Regions from separate parts of the Bacillus sp. LH1 genome, predicted to be linked through region 4. Evidence: a T-box and tRNA genes for the amino acid it is inferred to sense, from the RefSeq annotation. Region 4 holds a T-box; the other regions hold tRNA genes.
The links. A T-box is a leader RNA that pairs with one kind of tRNA and senses whether it is charged. The one in region 4 lies ahead of metG (methionine--tRNA ligase), so its partner is inferred to be a tRNA-Met.
Positions count from the first base shown of each region.

Region 1: it encodes a tRNA-Met, which carries the amino acid that the T-box ahead of metG (methionine--tRNA ligase) is inferred to sense. The anticodon was not compared.
Region 2: it encodes a tRNA-Met, which carries the amino acid that the T-box ahead of metG (methionine--tRNA ligase) is inferred to sense. The anticodon was not compared.
Region 3: it encodes a tRNA-Met, which carries the amino acid that the T-box ahead of metG (methionine--tRNA ligase) is inferred to sense. The anticodon was not compared.

Region 1 covers NZ_CM175007.1:537,555-542,659, forward strand. The annotation lists rRNA gene ACX9TM_RS02765 (23S ribosomal RNA) at 1-1,669, shown strand, start outside; rRNA gene rrf (5S ribosomal RNA) at 1,770-1,885, shown strand; tRNA gene ACX9TM_RS02775 (tRNA-Asn) at 1,894-1,968, shown strand; tRNA gene ACX9TM_RS02780 (tRNA-Ser) at 1,971-2,062, shown strand; tRNA gene ACX9TM_RS02785 (tRNA-Glu) at 2,080-2,154, shown strand; tRNA gene ACX9TM_RS02790 (tRNA-Val) at 2,159-2,234, shown strand; tRNA gene ACX9TM_RS02795 (tRNA-Met) at 2,261-2,337, shown strand; tRNA gene ACX9TM_RS02800 (tRNA-Asp) at 2,341-2,416, shown strand; tRNA gene ACX9TM_RS02805 (tRNA-Phe) at 2,426-2,501, shown strand; tRNA gene ACX9TM_RS02810 (tRNA-Thr) at 2,520-2,595, shown strand; tRNA gene ACX9TM_RS02815 (tRNA-Tyr) at 2,606-2,689, shown strand; tRNA gene ACX9TM_RS02820 (tRNA-Trp) at 2,697-2,770, shown strand; tRNA gene ACX9TM_RS02825 (tRNA-His) at 2,790-2,865, shown strand; tRNA gene ACX9TM_RS02830 (tRNA-Gln) at 2,929-3,003, shown strand; tRNA gene ACX9TM_RS02835 (tRNA-Gly) at 3,009-3,083, shown strand; tRNA gene ACX9TM_RS02840 (tRNA-Cys) at 3,098-3,168, shown strand; tRNA gene ACX9TM_RS02845 (tRNA-Leu) at 3,179-3,260, shown strand; gene ACX9TM_RS02850 (DUF3884 family protein) at 3,471-3,791, opposite strand; gene ACX9TM_RS02855 (YebC/PmpR family DNA-binding transcriptional regulator) at 4,143-4,862, shown strand; gene ACX9TM_RS02860 (NUDIX hydrolase) at 5,009-5,105, shown strand, end outside.
Region 2 covers NZ_CM175007.1:4,769,220-4,774,324, reverse strand. The annotation lists rRNA gene ACX9TM_RS24800 (23S ribosomal RNA) at 1-1,502, shown strand, start outside; rRNA gene rrf (5S ribosomal RNA) at 1,604-1,719, shown strand; tRNA gene ACX9TM_RS24790 (tRNA-Val) at 1,724-1,799, shown strand; tRNA gene ACX9TM_RS24785 (tRNA-Thr) at 1,804-1,879, shown strand; tRNA gene ACX9TM_RS24780 (tRNA-His) at 1,889-1,964, shown strand; tRNA gene ACX9TM_RS24775 (tRNA-Leu) at 1,987-2,067, shown strand; tRNA gene ACX9TM_RS24770 (tRNA-Gly) at 2,097-2,171, shown strand; tRNA gene ACX9TM_RS24765 (tRNA-Leu) at 2,188-2,276, shown strand; tRNA gene ACX9TM_RS24760 (tRNA-Arg) at 2,280-2,353, shown strand; tRNA gene ACX9TM_RS24755 (tRNA-Pro) at 2,364-2,437, shown strand; tRNA gene ACX9TM_RS24750 (tRNA-Ala) at 2,454-2,526, shown strand; tRNA gene ACX9TM_RS24745 (tRNA-Met) at 2,547-2,623, shown strand; tRNA gene ACX9TM_RS24740 (tRNA-Ile) at 2,628-2,704, shown strand; tRNA gene ACX9TM_RS24735 (tRNA-Ser) at 2,722-2,814, shown strand; tRNA gene ACX9TM_RS24730 (tRNA-Met) at 2,842-2,918, shown strand; tRNA gene ACX9TM_RS24725 (tRNA-Asp) at 2,922-2,997, shown strand; tRNA gene ACX9TM_RS24720 (tRNA-Phe) at 3,010-3,073, shown strand; tRNA gene ACX9TM_RS24715 (tRNA-Thr) at 3,088-3,163, shown strand; tRNA gene ACX9TM_RS24710 (tRNA-Lys) at 3,174-3,249, shown strand; tRNA gene ACX9TM_RS24705 (tRNA-Gly) at 3,263-3,333, shown strand; tRNA gene ACX9TM_RS24700 (tRNA-Ile) at 3,344-3,420, shown strand; tRNA gene ACX9TM_RS24695 (tRNA-Asn) at 3,428-3,502, shown strand; tRNA gene ACX9TM_RS24690 (tRNA-Ser) at 3,510-3,600, shown strand; tRNA gene ACX9TM_RS24685 (tRNA-Glu) at 3,606-3,677, shown strand; gene ACX9TM_RS24680 (L-lactate dehydrogenase) at 4,425-5,105, shown strand, end outside.
Region 3 covers NZ_CM175007.1:747,559-752,663, forward strand. The annotation lists rRNA gene ACX9TM_RS03745 (23S ribosomal RNA) at 1-1,573, shown strand, start outside; rRNA gene rrf (5S ribosomal RNA) at 1,676-1,791, shown strand; tRNA gene ACX9TM_RS03755 (tRNA-Val) at 1,797-1,872, shown strand; tRNA gene ACX9TM_RS03760 (tRNA-Tyr) at 1,881-1,964, shown strand; tRNA gene ACX9TM_RS03765 (tRNA-Gln) at 1,976-2,050, shown strand; tRNA gene ACX9TM_RS03770 (tRNA-Lys) at 2,055-2,130, shown strand; tRNA gene ACX9TM_RS03775 (tRNA-Leu) at 2,145-2,225, shown strand; tRNA gene ACX9TM_RS03780 (tRNA-Gly) at 2,255-2,329, shown strand; tRNA gene ACX9TM_RS03785 (tRNA-Leu) at 2,346-2,434, shown strand; tRNA gene ACX9TM_RS03790 (tRNA-Arg) at 2,438-2,511, shown strand; tRNA gene ACX9TM_RS03795 (tRNA-Pro) at 2,522-2,595, shown strand; tRNA gene ACX9TM_RS03800 (tRNA-Ala) at 2,612-2,684, shown strand; tRNA gene ACX9TM_RS03805 (tRNA-Ser) at 2,705-2,797, shown strand; tRNA gene ACX9TM_RS03810 (tRNA-Ser) at 2,853-2,945, shown strand; tRNA gene ACX9TM_RS03815 (tRNA-Met) at 2,966-3,042, shown strand; tRNA gene ACX9TM_RS03820 (tRNA-Asp) at 3,046-3,121, shown strand; tRNA gene ACX9TM_RS03825 (tRNA-Phe) at 3,130-3,205, shown strand; tRNA gene ACX9TM_RS03830 (tRNA-Thr) at 3,216-3,288, shown strand; tRNA gene ACX9TM_RS03835 (tRNA-Trp) at 3,295-3,365, shown strand; tRNA gene ACX9TM_RS03840 (tRNA-Ile) at 3,376-3,452, shown strand; tRNA gene ACX9TM_RS03845 (tRNA-Asn) at 3,461-3,535, shown strand; tRNA gene ACX9TM_RS03850 (tRNA-Glu) at 3,537-3,608, shown strand; gene ACX9TM_RS03855 (CBS domain-containing protein) at 3,737-4,156, shown strand; gene ACX9TM_RS03860 (DUF3965 domain-containing protein) at 4,478-5,105, shown strand, end outside.
Region 4 covers NZ_CM175007.1:4,910,636-4,915,740, reverse strand. The annotation lists gene ACX9TM_RS25545 (methyl-accepting chemotaxis protein) at 1-517, opposite strand, end outside; gene ACX9TM_RS25540 (class I SAM-dependent methyltransferase) at 932-1,750, opposite strand; T-box leader at 1,865-2,135, shown strand; gene metG (methionine--tRNA ligase) at 2,186-3,820, shown strand; gene ACX9TM_RS25530 (hypothetical protein) at 3,862-4,116, opposite strand; gene ACX9TM_RS25525 (EamA family transporter) at 4,184-5,086, opposite strand.

The DNA.
Region 1 (5,105 bases), 1.0 Mb from region 4:
GTGAAGTCAGACCGGAAGGACTGGTGGAGTGCTTAGAAGTGAGAATGCCGGTATGAGTAGCGAAAGACGGGTGAGAATCCCGTCCACCGAATGCCTAAGGTTTCCTGAGGAAGGCTCGTCCGCTCAGGGTTAGTCAGGACCTAAGCCGAGGCCGACAGGCGTAGGCGATGGACAACAGGTTGATATTCCTGTACCACCTCTTTATCGTTTGAGCAATGGAGGGACGCAGAAGGATAGAAGAAGCGTGCGATTGGTTGTGCACGTCCAAGCAGTTAGGCTGATAAGTAGGCAAATCCGCTTATCGTAAAGGCTGAGCTGTGATGGGGAAGCTCCTTATGGAGCGAAGTCTTTGATTCCCCGCTGCCAAGAAAAGCTTCTAGCGAGATAAAAGGTGCCTGTACCGCAAACCGACACAGGTAGGCGAGGAGAGAATCCTAAGGTGTGCGAGAGAACTCTGGTTAAGGAACTCGGCAAAATGACCCCGTAACTTCGGGAGAAGGGGTGCTTTCTTAACGGAAAGCCGCAGTGAATAGGCCCAAGCGACTGTTTAGCAAAAACACAGCTCTCTGCGAAGCCGTAAGGCGAAGTATAGGGGGTGACACCTGCCCGGTGCTGGAAGGTTAAGGAGAGGGGTTAGCGTAAGCGAAGCTCTGAACTGAAGCCCCAGTAAACGGCGGCCGTAACTATAACGGTCCTAAGGTAGCGAAATTCCTTGTCGGGTAAGTTCCGACCCGCACGAAAGGTGTAACGATTTGGGCACTGTCTCAACCAGAGACTCGGTGAAATTATAGTACCTGTGAAGATGCAGGTTACCCGCGACAGGACGGAAAGACCCCGTGGAGCTTTACTGTAGCCTGATATTGAATTTTGGTACAGTTTGTACAGGATAGGCGGGAGCCATTGAAACCGGAGCGCTAGCTTCGGTGGAGGCGCTGGTGGGATACCGCCCTGACTGTATTGAAATTCTAACCTACGGGTCTTATCGACCCGGGAGACAGTGTCAGGTGGGCAGTTTGACTGGGGCGGTCGCCTCCTAAAGTGTAACGGAGGCGCCCAAAGGTTCCCTCAGAATGGTTGGAAATCATTCGTAGAGTGCAAAGGCATAAGGGAGCTTGACTGCGAGACCTACAAGTCGAGCAGGGACGAAAGTCGGGCTTAGTGATCCGGTGGTTCCGCATGGAAGGGCCATCGCTCAACGGATAAAAGCTACCCCGGGGATAACAGGCTTATCTCCCCCAAGAGTCCACATCGACGGGGAGGTTTGGCACCTCGATGTCGGCTCATCGCATCCTGGGGCTGTAGTCGGTCCCAAGGGTTGGGCTGTTCGCCCATTAAAGCGGTACGCGAGCTGGGTTCAGAACGTCGTGAGACAGTTCGGTCCCTATCCGTCGTGGGCGTAGGAAATTTGAGAGGAGCTGTCCTTAGTACGAGAGGACCGGGATGGACGCACCGCTGGTGTACCAGTTGTTCTGCCAAGGGCATAGCTGGGTAGCTATGTGCGGAAGGGATAAGTGCTGAAAGCATCTAAGCATGAAGCCCCCCTCAAGATGAGATTTCCCATAGCGTAAGCTAGTAAGATCCCTGAAAGATGATCAGGTTGATAGGTTCGAGGTGGAAGCATGGTGACATGTGGAGCTGACGAATACTAATAGATCGAGGACTTAACCATATAATATGTAGCAATGTTATCTAGTTTTGAGAGAACATAAAAAACTTGTTGACTTTTAAAGTAAATAAGTTATAATAATGATTGTCTCAAAAGAATAATGTCTGGTAATGATGGCAGAGAGGTCACACCCGTTCCCATACCGAACACGGAAGTTAAGCTCTCTAGCGCCGATGGTAGTTGGGACCTTGTCCCTGTGAGAGTAGGACGTTGCCAGGCAATATTATTCCGCAGTAGCTCAGCGGTAGAGCTATCGGCTGTTAACCGATCGGTCGTAGGTTCGATTCCTACCTGCGGAGCCATTGGAGAGCTGTCCGAGTTGGCCGAAGGAGCACGATTGGAAATCGTGTATACGTCACAAGCGTATCAAGGGTTCGAATCCCTTGCTCTCCGCCATAGGATTTATAATATTTGGCCCGTTGGTCAAGTGGTTAAGACACCGCCCTTTCACGGCGGTAACACGGGTTCGAATCCCGTACGGGTCACCACTTTGGAGGATTAGCTCAGCTGGGAGAGCACCTGCCTTACAAGCAGGGGGTCGGCGGTTCGATCCCGTCATCCTCCACCATATAAATTTTATATGAATAGTATTATCGCGGGGTGGAGCAGCACGGTAGCTCGTCGGGCTCATAACCCGAAGGTCGCAGGTTCAAATCCTGTCCCCGCAACCAAATGGTCCCGTGGTGTAGTGGTTAACATGCCTGCCTGTCACGCAGGAGATCGCCGGTTCGACCCCGGTCGGGACCGCCATTTTAATAAGGCTCGGTAGCTCAGTCGGTAGAGCAGAGGACTGAAAATCCTCGTGTCGGCGGTTCGATTCCGTCCCGAGCCACCATTTATTTTAATAAAATACGCCGGCTTAGCTCAATTGGTAGAGCAACTGACTTGTAATCAGTAGGTTGGGGGTTCAAGTCCTCTAGCCGGCACCATGTAAGTTTCGGAGGGGTAGCGAAGTGGCTAAACGCGGCGGACTGTAAATCCGCTCCTTCGGGTTCGGCAGTTCGAATCTGCCCCCCTCCACCATTTACATAGGGGCATAGTTTAAAGGTAGAACTGAGGTCTCCAAAACCTCCAGTGTGGGTTCGATTCCTACTGCCCCTGCCAAATATATTTACACAACATGGCGGTTGTGGCGAAGTGGTTAACGCACCGGATTGTGGCTCCGGCATTCGTGGGTTCGATTCCCATCAGTCGCCCCATTTTTATTTTAAAAATTACAAATAATCTAATGGATACTTACATATAATTAAGTAAGAATTCGATGGGCTATAGCCAAGCGGTAAGGCAACGGACTTTGACTCCGTCATGCGCTGGTTCGAATCCAGCTAGCCCAGCCATTTTTGCGGAAGTAGTTCAGTGGTAGAATACAACCTTGCCAAGGTTGGGGTCGCGGGTTCGAATCCCGTCTTCCGCTCCAATAAAATTTAATATGGCGGCATAGCCAAGTGGTAAGGCAGAGGTCTGCAAAACCTTTATCACCGGTTCAAATCCGGTTGCCGCCTTTTCTTTTGTGCCGATGTGGCGGAATTGGCAGACGCGCACGACTCAAAATCGTGTTCCTTCGGGAGTGTCGGTTCGACCCCGACCATCGGTATCATGAACGGCGTAATAAAAGACTCTACACCAAATGTGTAGAGTCTTTTTATGTTTTCATCATACTATAAAATAAGCAAAAATGGTGTGTTGGTGAAATGGTTATAAATGATTAAGGTAAACTTATTCATTTAGTACATGCGATACATTTGGGGAAAGCTACAAAACAATAAAGGGATAAATTTTTATCCCTTTATATAATTTCATTATTTTATAAAGAATTTCTCCAACCTGGTGACATGAAGTTAAATCCGACGCCACCAGTAGATATTAGTACATGATCAGCTGTTAATTTCGTAATTTCTAAGAACTTCTTTTCAAACTCTTCTCTGTTGTATTTGTACATAGTTGAGTGGCATGACCACATGTGCGTTGAAGTACTCAACCAGTCTCCTAATTCCTTTAATTCAGGAAACGACTCAAATCGAATTGGTTCATCTAATTTCATGAATCTCACTTGATAGATAGTTGGGTTTAACTTCTCTCCTATTCCTTTAAAAGCATGTGATTTTTTGTCTTTGGAATGTGTCATAATTCACCCTCCATCTTTTCTTCAAATTTTTTCCTATTTTTATTATACAACAATAGAAAACAATTATGGGAATAATATGGAAATCTTTATTGGCAATATAAAAAGACTGTAACAGAAATGTTAGAGTCTTTTTGTTAAATTATACTATGTGCTTCTAAAATTCGTAATAAACGTAGGAATTCATGTATAATATAACTTGTCGAAAGAACAAAATGATAGTGATTTATATTATGTCTGTAATATGAATCAAAAATGAACTTTTTATATTTCTTTTAAAAATGTGTTGAACACACATTATATTTCATATTAATATTTTTATGTAGATTTAAAACGGGAAAGAGAGTGGAAAGTATGGGCCGTAAATGGAACAATATTAAAGACAAAAAAGCATCAAAAGATGCAAATACAAGCCGTATATACGCGAAATTTGGGCGTGAAATTTATGTGGCAGCAAAACAAGGCGAGCCAGATCCAGAATCAAACCAAGCACTAAGAGTTGTATTAGAGCGTGCGAAAACATACAATGTTCCAAGAACAATTATTGATCGTGCAGTTGAAAAAGCAAAAGGCGGTTCAGAAGAAAATTATGACGAGCTTCGTTATGAAGGATTCGGACCAAATGGAGCTATGGTTATTGTAGATACACTTACAAATAACGTAAACCGTACTGCAGCAGATGTACGAGCTGCATTTAGCAAAAACAGTGGTAATATGGGTGTGAACGGTTCTGTAGCTTACATGTTTGATGCGACAGCTGTTATCGGCCTTGAAGGTAAAACATCAGATGAAGTTCTTGAAATTTTAATGGAAGCAGATGTAGATGCACGTGACATTCTAGAAGAAGAAGATTCTGTTATCGTGTATGCTGAACCAGATCAATTTCATGCAGTACAATCTGCACTTAAAGGTGCTGGCGTTGAGGAGTTTACAGTTGCAGAATTAACAATGCTTGCACAAAGTGATGTAACACTTCCTGAAGATGCTCAAGAACAATTTGAGAAAATGGTTGATGCATTAGAAGATTTAGAAGATGTTCAACAAGTTTATCACAACGTAGACTTAGGAGAGTAATACGATAGATGACCCTTTTCGCTTAGCGGATAGGGTCTTTTTTATGAAGTTAATTAAGGTGATGAAGTATTAAAGGTATTTTGTTGTAGGTAGGGAATATGATTATAGGGATATATAAAATATTCATTATCTCTAGGAGGCTTAATATGGAACATAAGACACCAAAGCATATCGTTGCTGTAGCAGGTTATTTAACAAATGAAAAAAATGAAGTGTTATTAACAAAAGTGCACTGGCGAGCTG
Region 2 (5,105 bases), 140 kb from region 4:
ATGGACAACAGGTTGATATTCCTGTACCACCTCTTTATCGTTTGAGCAATGGAGGGACGCAGAAGGATAGAAGAAGCGTGCGATTGGTTGTGCACGTCCAAGCAGTTAGGCTGATAAGTAGGCAAATCCGCTTATCGTAAAGGCTGAGCTGTGATGGGGAAGCTCCTTATGGAGCGAAGTCTTTGATTCCCCGCTGCCAAGAAAAGCTTCTAGCGAGATAAAAGGTGCCTGTACCGCAAACCGACACAGGTAGGCGAGGAGAGAATCCTAAGGTGTGCGAGAGAACTCTGGTTAAGGAACTCGGCAAAATGACCCCGTAACTTCGGGAGAAGGGGTGCTTTCTTAACGGAAAGCCGCAGTGAATAGGCCCAAGCGACTGTTTAGCAAAAACACAGCTCTCTGCGAAGCCGTAAGGCGAAGTATAGGGGGTGACACCTGCCCGGTGCTGGAAGGTTAAGGAGAGGGGTTAGCGTAAGCGAAGCTCTGAACTGAAGCCCCAGTAAACGGCGGCCGTAACTATAACGGTCCTAAGGTAGCGAAATTCCTTGTCGGGTAAGTTCCGACCCGCACGAAAGGTGTAACGATTTGGGCACTGTCTCAACCAGAGACTCGGTGAAATTATAGTACCTGTGAAGATGCAGGTTACCCGCGACAGGACGGAAAGACCCCGTGGAGCTTTACTGTAGCCTGATATTGAATTTTGGTACAGTTTGTACAGGATAGGCGGGAGCCATTGAAACCGGAGCGCTAGCTTCGGTGGAGGCGCTGGTGGGATACCGCCCTGACTGTATTGAAATTCTAACCTACGGGTCTTATCGACCCGGGAGACAGTGTCAGGTGGGCAGTTTGACTGGGGCGGTCGCCTCCTAAAGTGTAACGGAGGCGCCCAAAGGTTCCCTCAGAATGGTTGGAAATCATTCGTAGAGTGCAAAGGCATAAGGGAGCTTGACTGCGAGACCTACAAGTCGAGCAGGGACGAAAGTCGGGCTTAGTGATCCGGTGGTTCCGCATGGAAGGGCCATCGCTCAACGGATAAAAGCTACCCCGGGGATAACAGGCTTATCTCCCCCAAGAGTCCACATCGACGGGGAGGTTTGGCACCTCGATGTCGGCTCATCGCATCCTGGGGCTGTAGTCGGTCCCAAGGGTTGGGCTGTTCGCCCATTAAAGCGGTACGCGAGCTGGGTTCAGAACGTCGTGAGACAGTTCGGTCCCTATCCGTCGTGGGCGTAGGAAATTTGAGAGGAGCTGTCCTTAGTACGAGAGGACCGGGATGGACGCACCGCTGGTGTACCAGTTGTTCTGCCAAGGGCATAGCTGGGTAGCTATGTGCGGAAGGGATAAGTGCTGAAAGCATCTAAGCATGAAGCCCCCCTCAAGATGAGATTTCCCATAGCGTAAGCTAGTAAGATCCCTGAAAGATGATCAGGTTGATAGGTTCGAGGTGGAAGCATGGTGACATGTGGAGCTGACGAATACTAATAGATCGAGGACTTAACCATATAATATGAAGCAATGTTATCTAGTTTTGAAAGAATATAAAAAACTTGTTGACTTTCGAAAGTAAATGAGTTATAATAATTCTTGTCTTAAATGAATACAGTCTGGTAATGATGGCAGAGAGGTCACACCCGTTCCCATACCGAACACGGAAGTTAAGCTCTCTAGCGCCGATGGTAGTTGGGACCTTGTCCCTGTGAGAGTAGGACGTTGCCAGGCAAATGGAGGATTAGCTCAGCTGGGAGAGCACCTGCCTTACAAGCAGGGGGTCGGCGGTTCGATCCCGTCATCCTCCACCATTTAGCCGACTTAGCTCAATTGGTAGAGCAACTGACTTGTAATCAGTAGGTTGGGGGTTCAAGTCCTCTAGTCGGCACCAGAAATCATGGCGGTTGTGGCGAAGTGGTTAACGCACCGGATTGTGGCTCCGGCATTCGTGGGTTCGATTCCCATCAGTCGCCCCATTTTTCTTAAATAAATTAATATGCGGGTGTGGCGGAATTGGCAGACGCACCAGACTTAGGATCTGGCGCCTTTGGCGTGGGGGTTCGACTCCCTTCACCCGCACTTTTAATTAAATAACTCATACATGTCTTGCGGAAGTAGTTCAGTGGTAGAATACAACCTTGCCAAGGTTGGGGTCGCGGGTTCGAATCCCGTCTTCCGCTCCAATTTTCAATATGACATGCCGGGGTGGCGGAACAGGCAGACGCACAGGACTTAAAATCCTGCGGTGGGTGACCACCGTGCGGGTTCGACCCCCGCCCTCGGCACCATATGCGCCCGTAGCTCAATTGGATAGAGCGTTTGACTACGGATCAAGAGGTTAGGGGTTCGACTCCTCTCGGGCGCGCTTTTATTAACGGGAAGTGGCTCAGCTTGGTAGAGCACCTGGTTTGGGACCAGGGGGTCGCAGGTTCAAATCCTGTCTTCCCGATATTCCTAAAAAACATGGGGCCTTAGCTCAGCTGGGAGAGCGCCTGCCTTGCACGCAGGAGGTCAGCGGTTCGATCCCGCTAGGCTCCACTTATATTAATATCATTTATGGCGGTGTAGCTCAGCTGGCTAGAGCGTACGGTTCATACCCGTGAGGTCGGGGGTTCGATCCCCTCCGCCGCTACCATAAAGGACCTTTAGCTCAGCTGGTTAGAGCAGACGGCTCATAACCGTCCGGTCGTAGGTTCGAGTCCTACAAGGTCCACCATTAGACGTATATATCTCGGAGGTATACCCAAGTTCGGCTGAAGGGATCGGTCTTGAAAACCGACAGGCGGCGAGAGTCGCGCGGGGGTTCGAATCCCTCTACCTCCTCCATTTTTTCTAAAGTAAATATTTTATCATCGCGGGGTGGAGCAGCACGGTAGCTCGTCGGGCTCATAACCCGAAGGTCGCAGGTTCAAATCCTGTCCCCGCAACCAAATGGTCCCGTGGTGTAGTGGTTAACATGCCTGCCTGTCACGCAGGAGATCGCCGGTTCGACCCAGGTCGGGACCGCCATTTTTACATAAAGGCTCGGTAGAGCAGAGGACTGAAAATCCTCGTGTCGGCGGTTCGATTCCGTCCCGAGCCACCATTTTGAAAACGCAAGCCGACTTAGCTCAATTGGTAGAGCAACTGACTTGTAATCAGTAGGTTGGGGGTTCAAGTCCTCTAGTCGGCACCACTTTCAAAATGAGCCATTAGCTCAGTTGGTAGAGCATCTGACTTTTAATCAGAGGGTCGAAGGTTCGAGTCCTTCATGGCTCACCATTTACAATTTAATGCGGGTGTAGTTTAGTGGTAAAACAAGAGCCTTCCAAGCTCTGGTCGAGAGTTCGATTCTCTTCACCCGCTTTTCAATTATGGGCCTATAGCTCAGCTGGTTAGAGCGCACGCCTGATAAGCGTGAGGTCGATGGTTCGAGTCCATTTAGGCCCACCATAATTGTTCCGCAGTAGCTCAGTGGTAGAGCTATCGGCTGTTAACCGATCGGTCGTAGGTTCGAGTCCTACCTGCGGAGCCATATTTATAGAGAAGTACCCAAGTGGCTCAAGGGGCTCCCCTGCTAAGGGAGTAGATCGCGAACGCGGTGCGAGGGTTCGAATCCCTTCTTCTCTGCCAGAACTGGCCCGTTGGTCAAGTGGTTAAGACACCGCCCTTTCACGGCGGTAACACGGGTTCGAATCCCGTACGGGTCATACTAAAAGAGATAGCATAATCTGCTATCTCTTTTTTGTTGTATAAAAATGGACTTTGGATAGTCTGCTTTTTTATGCAATAGAAGAAATATGAAGTATTCGCTGTTGCAGTTGGGTACATAGAGAGCCGTAAATACAATCATGTTAATTATTTGGACCTGTATGAATATGAAGGAATTAACTTCAACTTGAACTTTTACCCCAGCTGTATGGCTGTAGCCTCCTACACTTGGAGAAACCGATGAAAATGCATCTGGGAGCTACTGTGGAAAATAAATAATATATAGAAGAAGCTGCTTTCTCTCAATAGCTGTGATCTACTGAAGACAGCTTTTTTATGTTGTCAGTATTGTCGAGTTTTGTCGGTAAGTCGATATATTGCAAAAATCGCTGATATAATTTGAGTTACGATCGATAAATTTTAATAATCGCTGATATATTTGGAGTTACGGTCGATATATTCTAAAAATCGCTGGTATAATTTCACTTACCGACAAAAACCACAAGAAAATCCCTTTCACAATCTAAAGAAAACGCCTCCATTGAAATGGATTCCACACCTATTCCAATAACTTTACACTCTATGTGAAAAAGTTCACAAATAGGTCATAATTTGTGAACTTTTTCACAATAATACGTGCTACAATATGAATGTAAAGAAGTTAAACAACATTAAATTAGTATTTTAATTAATTACTTAAACAATCATAAAAAAATATATGTGAACAATAGAGAGGGGAAATTACCATGAAAAAAGGTATCAATCGTGTAGTATTAGTAGGAACAGGAGCTGTAGGTTGTAGTTACGCTTACTCAATGATCAACCAAGGTGTAGCTGAAGAATTCGTATTAGTAGATGTTAATGAAGCAAAAGCAGAAGGGGAAGCAATGGACTTAAGCCATGCGGTACCATTCTCTCCATCACCAACAAAAGTTTGGAGCGGTAGCTATGCAGATTGTAAAGATGCAGATTTAGTTGTTATCACTGCTGGGTTACCACAAAAGCCAGGTGAAACTCGTTTAGACTTAGTTGAGAAAAATACAAAGATCTTTAAACAAATCGTTCGAGGCATTATGGATAGCGGATTCGATGGAATCTTCTTAATCGCAACTAACCCAGTTGATATTTTAACTTACGTAACTTGGAAAGAATCTGGTTTACCGAAAGAGCGCGTAATCGGTTCTGGTACTACTTTAGACTCTGCTCGTTTCCGTTACATGTTAGGTGACTACTTAGATGTAGATCCACGTAACGTTCATGCTTACATCGTTGGTGAACACGGTGACACTGAACTTCCAGTATGGAGCCACGCTACTATCGGTGTACAAAAATTAGAAACAATCTTAGCTAACAACGAACAGTACAAACAAGAAGACTTAGACAAAATCTTCGAAAACGTACGTGATGCAGCTTACCATATCATCGAG
Region 3 (5,105 bases), 1.2 Mb from region 4:
AAGGTTTCCTGAGGAAGGCTCGTCCGCTCAGGGTTAGTCAGGACCTAAGCCGAGGCCGACAGGCGTAGGCGATGGACAACAGGTTGATATTCCTGTACCACCTCTTTATCGTTTGAGCAATGGAGGGACGCAGAAGGATAGAAGAAGCGTGCGATTGGTTGTGCACGTCCAAGCAGTTAGGCTGATAAGTAGGCAAATCCGCTTATCGTAAAGGCTGAGCTGTGATGGGGAAGCTCCTTATGGAGCGAAGTCTTTGATTCCCCGCTGCCAAGAAAAGCTTCTAGCGAGATAAAAGGTGCCTGTACCGCAAACCGACACAGGTAGGCGAGGAGAGAATCCTAAGGTGTGCGAGAGAACTCTGGTTAAGGAACTCGGCAAAATGACCCCGTAACTTCGGGAGAAGGGGTGCTTTCTTAACGGAAAGCCGCAGTGAATAGGCCCAAGCGACTGTTTAGCAAAAACACAGCTCTCTGCGAAGCCGTAAGGCGAAGTATAGGGGGTGACACCTGCCCGGTGCTGGAAGGTTAAGGAGAGGGGTTAGCGTAAGCGAAGCTCTGAACTGAAGCCCCAGTAAACGGCGGCCGTAACTATAACGGTCCTAAGGTAGCGAAATTCCTTGTCGGGTAAGTTCCGACCCGCACGAAAGGTGTAACGATTTGGGCACTGTCTCAACCAGAGACTCGGTGAAATTATAGTACCTGTGAAGATGCAGGTTACCCGCGACAGGACGGAAAGACCCCGTGGAGCTTTACTGTAGCCTGATATTGAATTTTGGTACAGTTTGTACAGGATAGGCGGGAGCCATTGAAACCGGAGCGCTAGCTTCGGTGGAGGCGCTGGTGGGATACCGCCCTGACTGTATTGAAATTCTAACCTACGGGTCTTATCGACCCGGGAGACAGTGTCAGGTGGGCAGTTTGACTGGGGCGGTCGCCTCCTAAAGTGTAACGGAGGCGCCCAAAGGTTCCCTCAGAATGGTTGGAAATCATTCGTAGAGTGCAAAGGCATAAGGGAGCTTGACTGCGAGACCTACAAGTCGAGCAGGGACGAAAGTCGGGCTTAGTGATCCGGTGGTTCCGCATGGAAGGGCCATCGCTCAACGGATAAAAGCTACCCCGGGGATAACAGGCTTATCTCCCCCAAGAGTCCACATCGACGGGGAGGTTTGGCACCTCGATGTCGGCTCATCGCATCCTGGGGCTGTAGTCGGTCCCAAGGGTTGGGCTGTTCGCCCATTAAAGCGGTACGCGAGCTGGGTTCAGAACGTCGTGAGACAGTTCGGTCCCTATCCGTCGTGGGCGTAGGAAATTTGAGAGGAGCTGTCCTTAGTACGAGAGGACCGGGATGGACGCACCGCTGGTGTACCAGTTGTTCTGCCAAGGGCATAGCTGGGTAGCTATGTGCGGAAGGGATAAGTGCTGAAAGCATCTAAGCATGAAGCCCCCCTCAAGATGAGATTTCCCATAGCGTAAGCTAGTAAGATCCCTGAAAGATGATCAGGTTGATAGGTTCGAGGTGGAAGCATGGTGACATGTGGAGCTGACGAATACTAATAGATCGAGGACTTAACCATATAATATGTAGCAAATGTTATCTAGTTTTGAAAGAATATAAAAAACTTGTTGACTTTCGAGGTCAAATGAGTTAAAATGATTCTTGTCTTAAATGAATACAGTCTGGTAATGATGGCAGAGAGGTCACACCCGTTCCCATACCGAACACGGAAGTTAAGCTCTCTAGCGCCGATGGTAGTTGGGACCTTGTCCCTGTGAGAGTAGGACGTTGCCAGGCAAAATGGAGGATTAGCTCAGCTGGGAGAGCACCTGCCTTACAAGCAGGGGGTCGGCGGTTCGATCCCGTCATCCTCCACCATATATGTCGGAGGGGTAGCGAAGTGGCTAAACGCGGCGGACTGTAAATCCGCTCCTTCGGGTTCGGCAGTTCGAATCTGCCCCCCTCCACCATTCTTAATTAATGGGCTATAGCCAAGCGGTAAGGCAACGGACTTTGACTCCGTCATGCGCTGGTTCGAATCCAGCTAGCCCAGCCATTAAGAGCCATTAGCTCAGTTGGTAGAGCATCTGACTTTTAATCAGAGGGTCGAAGGTTCGAGTCCTTCATGGCTCACCATTTTAATGAAATATGCGGGTGTGGCGGAATTGGCAGACGCACTAGACTTAGGATCTAGCGCCTTTGGCGTGGGGGTTCGACTCCCTTCACCCGCACTTTTAATAAAATAACTCATACATGTCTTGCGGAAGTAGTTCAGTGGTAGAATACAACCTTGCCAAGGTTGGGGTCGCGGGTTCGAATCCCGTCTTCCGCTCCAATTTTCAATATGACATGCCGGGGTGGCGGAACAGGCAGACGCACAGGACTTAAAATCCTGCGGTGGGTGACCACCGTGCGGGTTCGACCCCCGCCCTCGGCACCATATGCGCCCGTAGCTCAATTGGATAGAGCGTTTGACTACGGATCAAGAGGTTAGGGGTTCGACTCCTCTCGGGCGCGCTTTTATTAACGGGAAGTGGCTCAGCTTGGTAGAGCACCTGGTTTGGGACCAGGGGGTCGCAGGTTCAAATCCTGTCTTCCCGATATTCCCAAAAAACATGGGGCCTTAGCTCAGCTGGGAGAGCGCCTGCCTTGCACGCAGGAGGTCAGCGGTTCGATCCCGCTAGGCTCCACTTTATTTAATATATGTCTCGGAGGTATACCCAAGTTCGGCTGAAGGGATCGGTCTTGAAAACCGACAGGCGGTGAGAATCGCGCGGGGGTTCGAATCCCTCTACCTCCTCCATTTTTTCTTTAATGGCTTAGACATATAATAATAAAATATTTATTTTTTCCTTCATGGAGGTATACCCAAGTTCGGCTGAAGGGATCGGTCTTGAAAACCGACAGGCGGCGAGAGTCGCGCGGGGGTTCGAATCCCTCTACCTCCTCCATTTTTAAAACTTTATATTGTCGCGGGGTGGAGCAGCACGGTAGCTCGTCGGGCTCATAACCCGAAGGTCGCAGGTTCAAATCCTGTCCCCGCAACCAAATGGTCCCGTGGTGTAGTGGTTAACATGCCTGCCTGTCACGCAGGAGATCGCCGGTTCGACCCCGGTCGGGACCGCCATTTATGTTGGCTCGGTAGCTCAGTCGGTAGAGCAGAGGACTGAAAATCCTCGTGTCGGCGGTTCGATTCCGTCCCGAGCCACCATTTTTTTTATGCCGGCTTAGCTCAATTGGTAGAGCAACTGACTTGTAATCAGTAGGTTGGGGGTTCAAGTCCTCTAGCCGGCATCATTTAGGGGCATAGTTTAAAGGTAGAACTGAGGTCTCCAAAACCTCCAGTGTGGGTTCGATTCCTACTGCCCCTGTAAAGTATATGGGCCTATAGCTCAGCTGGTTAGAGCGCACGCCTGATAAGCGTGAGGTCGATGGTTCGAGTCCATTTAGGCCCACCATATATTATTCCGCAGTAGCTCAGTGGTAGAGCTATCGGCTGTTAACCGATCGGTCGTAGGTTCGAGTCCTACCTGCGGAGCCATGGCCCGTTGGTCAAGTGGTTAAGACACCGCCCTTTCACGGCGGTAACACGGGTTCGAATCCCGTACGGGTCATACCAAAAAGAGTCAGCATTATGCTGGCTCTTTTTTATTTTGTTAATCCTTTTTATTACGTTACTTTCCAGAAATAAATAAAGGAATTTTGGAAAAGCTATGGTATGTATAAAAAGGAGGAAATCATAATGACACGAGTGAGAGACTTAATGAGTACCCATATTGTACATTGTACACCGCTAGACAATGTATATGAGGCAGCTGTAAAAATGAAGGAAGAATCGATTGGATTAATTCCTGTTGTTGAAAATGAGCAAGTTGTTGGGCTTGTTACTGATCGTGATTTAGTCGTTCGAGGGATTGCTGAAAAACATCCTGGATCTAATAAGATTACAAATGTAATGACAACAAATATTATCTCAGTTTCTCCAAATGATTCTATTGAAAAAGCTACAGAGCTAATGGCACAGCATCAAATTAGACGATTACCAGTAGTTGATAGTGGTCAACTTATTGGCATGTTAGCACTAGGAGATTTAGCTATAAGGGAATCAGCAGATGATCAAGCTGGATTTGCCTTGAGCGAAATCTCAGAGCGTACAGAGTAAATTGAAACTTTCATTAACCGAGAGTTTAATGGTCACTCATAAAGAGCTAAATTATATATAAATTTCAGATACATTATTCTAGTATATATGGATTAAACTAATATGTTAGCGTGATGTATCTGAGACATTATATAATAAGTATGTGGTTAATAATTTCGACATTTTTTTAAAATTTGTTATTCTTAATTTTTAATAAGAGAAAAGATGATATACTGATAGATATAAGTATTATGAGAGATTTTGAATATAACAATATTAATTTTTAGTGGTGCGATAATAAATTAATATTTCCTACATAGATGAAAAGGGAAGGGGAATTATATGAAGGCTGTACAGGGCGATCCAAATTGGAATTTGGTTACAGATACATATATAGAACCAAATAATTTCGCTGAATTATTTTCTTTGCTTGTACCTTGTCACCCAAAAGGTGAGGGGAAAGAACGAACTATATTAGTATGGAAAGAGAAAGAATTTTATAAAGAAGAAAATTTAGCGGCATTTATCGTATATGGCATGAATAAAGCAAAGAAATTACCGCAGTTTCATAAAGATGAAATTCCAACTTTAGTGCGTATTCTTCGCTTATGCCAAGAGATTGGTTGGTATGAAGAGGCAAATGATTTTATGATAGCGCAAGGATTAGCTGAGTTTGTTCATACTTCATTGGAATATGAAACATGGGATCTTTTGACGCAATCAGTTGCTTTAAATTATTTAATTATTAAATATCGTATAGGTGAATTGACAGATAGGGATATTGAAATTTGGGATAGAGTTAAATTTAATGAGAAGTGTATAACCGATTGTAAACATTTATTATCTCATAAAGAAGTATTGGAATTTACATTCTTTTATATGTGCAAGAGAGCGAAATCATTATCAAAAGAGCAATTAAATAGTGATATGATGAGTTTAGCAATGTATTGTAATACTTTTGTATATGATT
Region 4 (5,105 bases):
CGACATCAGCAATTAATGCGTCACGTTTCTCATTCTCTTCATTTGTATATTTATTAAAACGACCTAAAAGATCATTTACATAATCTGTTTGTGATAAAGCAATTTTGGATGCTTCGTCCCATTTTCCTTCACGCGCAAGAGGTAGTACCTCATTATCTATGACGCTACGCCATTTTCCACCCATTAAAATAGCTTCTTTCATTCCTTCTGGGAGCTTCTTGTCACTTGTTACTTTCTCTCTAGTAGCAGCTAATTTTTTCCCTTCTCGATTGAACTTATCTAATCCTTTTTGATCATGTGATAGCAAATATTCTTGTAAACCAGCAACTTGTGCTTGGAACCAATCGCCACGTTCTTTTAAAATCGTCGCTCTTTTTGATACATCATTTTTTAACGTTTCGATTTCACTTGCTTGATTCATGGCGAATGAAAGAATAACAATAAGAGCAATACTAAATAAAGAAGAAATGCTTAAGAGTGTGAACAGTAGTTTTTTTCGAATACTAACATATTTCATCGTTACCCCTACCCTCATTTAAACTGTTTATTATGATTTATAGATATTTAAAACAAAATTAATAAAAACATTATTATGAAGTTATTAATCTGTTCAATGAAAATTATAGCAGATAATGGAAGGAGTCAGATTAGTATTAGAAAAAGTTCTTAAAATGTATACATTTGCATATCATAAAATTCATAAATAAATATTAGAAATGCTATTGAAATTTGAAATGACATCATGTATACTTCTAATTAGTTGATAACGATTATCAGTATCAACTAAAAACATTACTCTTCGTTATGTTGGTCATACCCCTTTTTGACGACGTAAGTCAGAGACGAAATGTTGAAATATCTTGTGTCCTATTCTACAGAATTATGGTAATCTCCAACCTCAACTTATATGCGTGAGCATGCAAAAAGGATCCTATCCGTGAAGGGATCCTTTTTTGCATGCTGTCGCAATTATTGTATATAGACCAGGGATACGTTCTTCGATTCCTTCTGGTGCAGTAGAAGGAAAGACCCATCTTTGATGAGATCCATGTTCTTCAACTAGTTTTTCGATTTTAAAACGTTCTTCCGCAAGTGTTGTAATGATTTCTCCTAGCGTCCAGCGACGGATGGTTGTTTTAGGTAGCGATTCTTTCTGTGCTTCTGTAAGAAGGATGCTATAAGCAACATCATCTTCAATTAATTCTTCATCGAAATAATTTCCATTGGCCTGAAATGATGGGTGGTCGACTCCTAATAATTTTGTGTAAACAGGATGATAGTCACGAAGTATAAGCATTCCATCTCGCTTAAGTAAAGTAGCAATTTTTTGAAAGAGTGGTTTTAAATCTAGAAAGTAATGGAGTACACCAAGTTCCAGCAATACGATATCAAATGATTCGGAGAGCTGCACATTTAATACATCAGAAACGACATACTGGATAGAGACACCTGCTGCGTCCGCAAGTTCATTTGCATATTTTGCATTACTTGCTGAAATATCAACAACTGTTACTTCAGAGCCTAAAAGAGCGAGAGCAACACCTTTATTTCCTTTTGAGCCGAGTAAGTTAATAATACGTTTTCCTTTTGGAGATTGTATGTAAGGTAAATAATGTGCTACTTCGCGTGTGGGATCTTCCATAATTTTTTTTGCATAATCCTCTGGCGCCCCATGGCGATTCGTCCAAGCTTCATAAGCAGCTGTATTCCAGCTTTTTTCATTTATAGTGCTTAGTTGTTTTTGGTTCAATGTTATCACTCCTTTTGTGAACGTATAGGTATTCGGCAGGGGGATGTAATTTCCTTTTCTTTCTGGATAAAAGTTTGATTTTTCTGTGATTAAGTCGTACAATACTTGTTATACGTAAAAGCGTTGAAAAGGAAAAGTAGGATGAACACATTCTTTCCAGAGAGCTTCGGTAGCTGAGAAGAAGCAAGAATATTCATTTGAACAATGGCCTTTGAGCTTCGTCCTGAACTTATCAAATGATAATAGTAGGCGGCGACGAGAGTTGGTACTCGTTATCAAAACCACAGTATAAGAGCATATAGCTCCGTACTTGTTAAGGCTAATTATGTGAGTAATTGGCGAAATAAGGTGGTACCGCGACTGTTTATACAGCCCCGCCCTTATCTTTTTTAAGATAGGGGTGGGGCTTTTTATATTTTAAAGGAGGAATGTAAGATGAGTATTTTTATTGGGGGCGCTTGGCCGTATGCGAATGGTTCATTACATCTTGGCCATATTGCGAGTTTATTACCTGGAGATATTTTAGCACGTTATTACCGGTCCAAAGGTGAGAATGTGTTGTATGTTTCGGGAAGTGATTGTAATGGAACACCGATTGCAATTAGAGCAAAACAAGAAGGTGTGACAGCGAAGGAAATTGCTGATCAGTATCATGAAGAGTTCCAGCGATGTTTTCGTAGCCTTGGTTTTACTTATGATTGCTATACACGTACAGATAGTGAGCACCATCATGAAACGGTTCAAAATGTTTTTTTACGTTTATTAGAAGAAGGACATATTTATAAAAAAATAGTGGAACAAGCATATTGTGAAACGTGTACGCAGTTTTTACCGGATCGTTATGTAGAAGGAATATGTCCACATTGCCATGAAGCAGCAAGAGGAGATCAATGCGATGCGTGTTCTGCTATTTTAGATCCTCTTGATTTGTTAGAAAAGAAATGTAAGTTATGTGGTAGTACACCATCCGTACAGGAAACAGAGCATTTCTATTTCGCATTGCATACATTTCAGGAGCAAATTAAAAGGGCTGTAGAAATTGCCAAGCAAACAGGGACATGGCGCGACAATGCGATTCAACTAACAGAGAGATATGTAAAGGAAGGATTACTAGATAGGGCCGTATCACGTGATTTACCAATTGGGGTACCAATTCCAGTAGAAGGGTATGAAGATAAGAAAATTTACGTATGGATTGAAGCAGTGACAGGCTATTATTCAGCGAGTAAACATTGGGCTGAAGAAACAGGGAAAGATGATCAAGAGTTTTGGGATAGCGAAGCGAAAACATATTATGTGCACGGAAAGGATAATATTCCGTTTCATTCCGTCATTTGGCCAACGGTATTACTTGGAATAGGGGAGGAAGCAATCCCGCGTCATATCGTTTCGAATGAATATTTAACAGTTGAAAAAAGAAAATTATCTACAAGTAAAAATTGGGCAGTATGGGTGCCTGACATATTAGAAAGCTATGATCCAGATTCTATTCGTTACTTTTTAACCGTCAACGCACCAGAAAATCGCGATACTGATTTTTCATGGCGGGAATTTATTTACAGTCATAATAGTGAATTATTAGGTGCATACGGGAACTTTGTGAACCGGACATTAAAGTTTATCGAAAAATATTATGGTGGTATCGTGCCGAAGCGAAGTATTGAGGTAGAGCTGAAAGATAAAGTAGAAGGATTATATAAGCGTGTAGGAGAGGCGATTGAGCAAACTAAATTCAAGGTGGCGCTAGAAACAATATTTGATGCAGTACGTTTTGCAAATAAATACTTTGATGAAAAGCAGCCTTGGAAACAAAGAGAAGATGATCCAGTTTCATGTGAAGAAACGATTTATAACTGTGTGTATCTTATCGCTAATTTTGCAAATCTCCTTGAACCGTTTTTACCATTTTCAAGTGAAAGAGTTCGAAACACATTGTCGATTGTGAAACGAAATTGGGAACCGCAAAATACGTTGCCAAGTAGAATTGATAGCGTACAGCCATTATTTGAGCGAATCGATGTAAAACAAATTGAGCATGAGATAGAGAAGCTGTATGGAGCGGTAAAATGAGATAGAGAAAAAGACCTTTCAAGTAAATGAAAGGTCTTTTGTTATGCAGTATGATTCTCTTTCTTATCTTTCAAAAAGAAAAGTACAGCAAGGATTACAAGAATAATAGCTGCAATATCATACGTTATTTTAAATGTAGTATTAAAGTTTAAGTACTCTACGAAAGGAGTTTTCACTGCTCCTGCATATATACAAACGGGAATGAGAAGTAAATCGTAAAATTTCTTTTCTTTCATATATCTTATTAGGAAGAAGATACACATAATAGCAAAAAATACGATGCTTAAAATAGTCATTTATACCTCCAGATAAATTTACTTATTTTAATTGCAGTTATATCTTTTATATAAATTCTGTATTTTTTCAAGCGCTATGCACGCGATTTTGTTTCCTTTCTTTCCTAGCCGTAAGCAGCTGAGGAGTGAAGATCCCAACTAATATGAAAATAATTCCAATCCACTGCATGAACGTTACGACTTCATGTACAAGTGTAATAGAAGCAATAATAGCAGTTGGTAATTCAGCTGCACCTAATATTGTACCAAGCCCTGTTCCAACCTTTGGTACACCGATTGAAAAACAAATGACAGGTACAACAACGCCGAATAATCCGAGGAAGAAAGCATATTTCCATAGACCGGCTTGCAAAGCACCGTCTGTTAAAAAGGTTGGCGGAAAGAATAGGCATACGATAAGAGTAGCGCTTGTTGTCATAAGGAAGCTTTTCGTATAAGGCGGAACATCCGTAGCGACGCGCCCGCTTGCAAAAACATAGAATGAAAAAGAGACAGCAGCTAATAGCCCAAAGATAATCCCTTTCGTAGAAAAACTTTGTCCGAGGCCTTCAAATACACCACCTGCAAACAATGTACCAGCAAATAAAATAAGGATAGATATAATCTTATCGCGGCTTGGAAATGTTCGATTTGCAATTGCTTCGATAATGACACCAATCCAAGTGAACTGAAAGAGTAGGACGACAGCGATAGATGCGGGTAGTTCTTCTACAGAAATAGCGTAGAAAATCCCGGTCATACTCATTGTTGTTCCGACGGTTAGTAAGGAAAAGAATTGTTTTTTTGTTACTTTATGACGTGAAAAGAAAAGAACGAGTAGAAATAGTCCAATCCATCCGAAGACATATTGTCCCCCTAATAGTTGATGTGCTGAAAATCCATTTATGAATCCGAGTTTGAAAATAGTTGAAAGTATGCCATAGCTGCAAGCACCGAATAAAACGAGCAATGAATATTTAAACTTTTCCATAAAAAATCCTCCTTTTAAG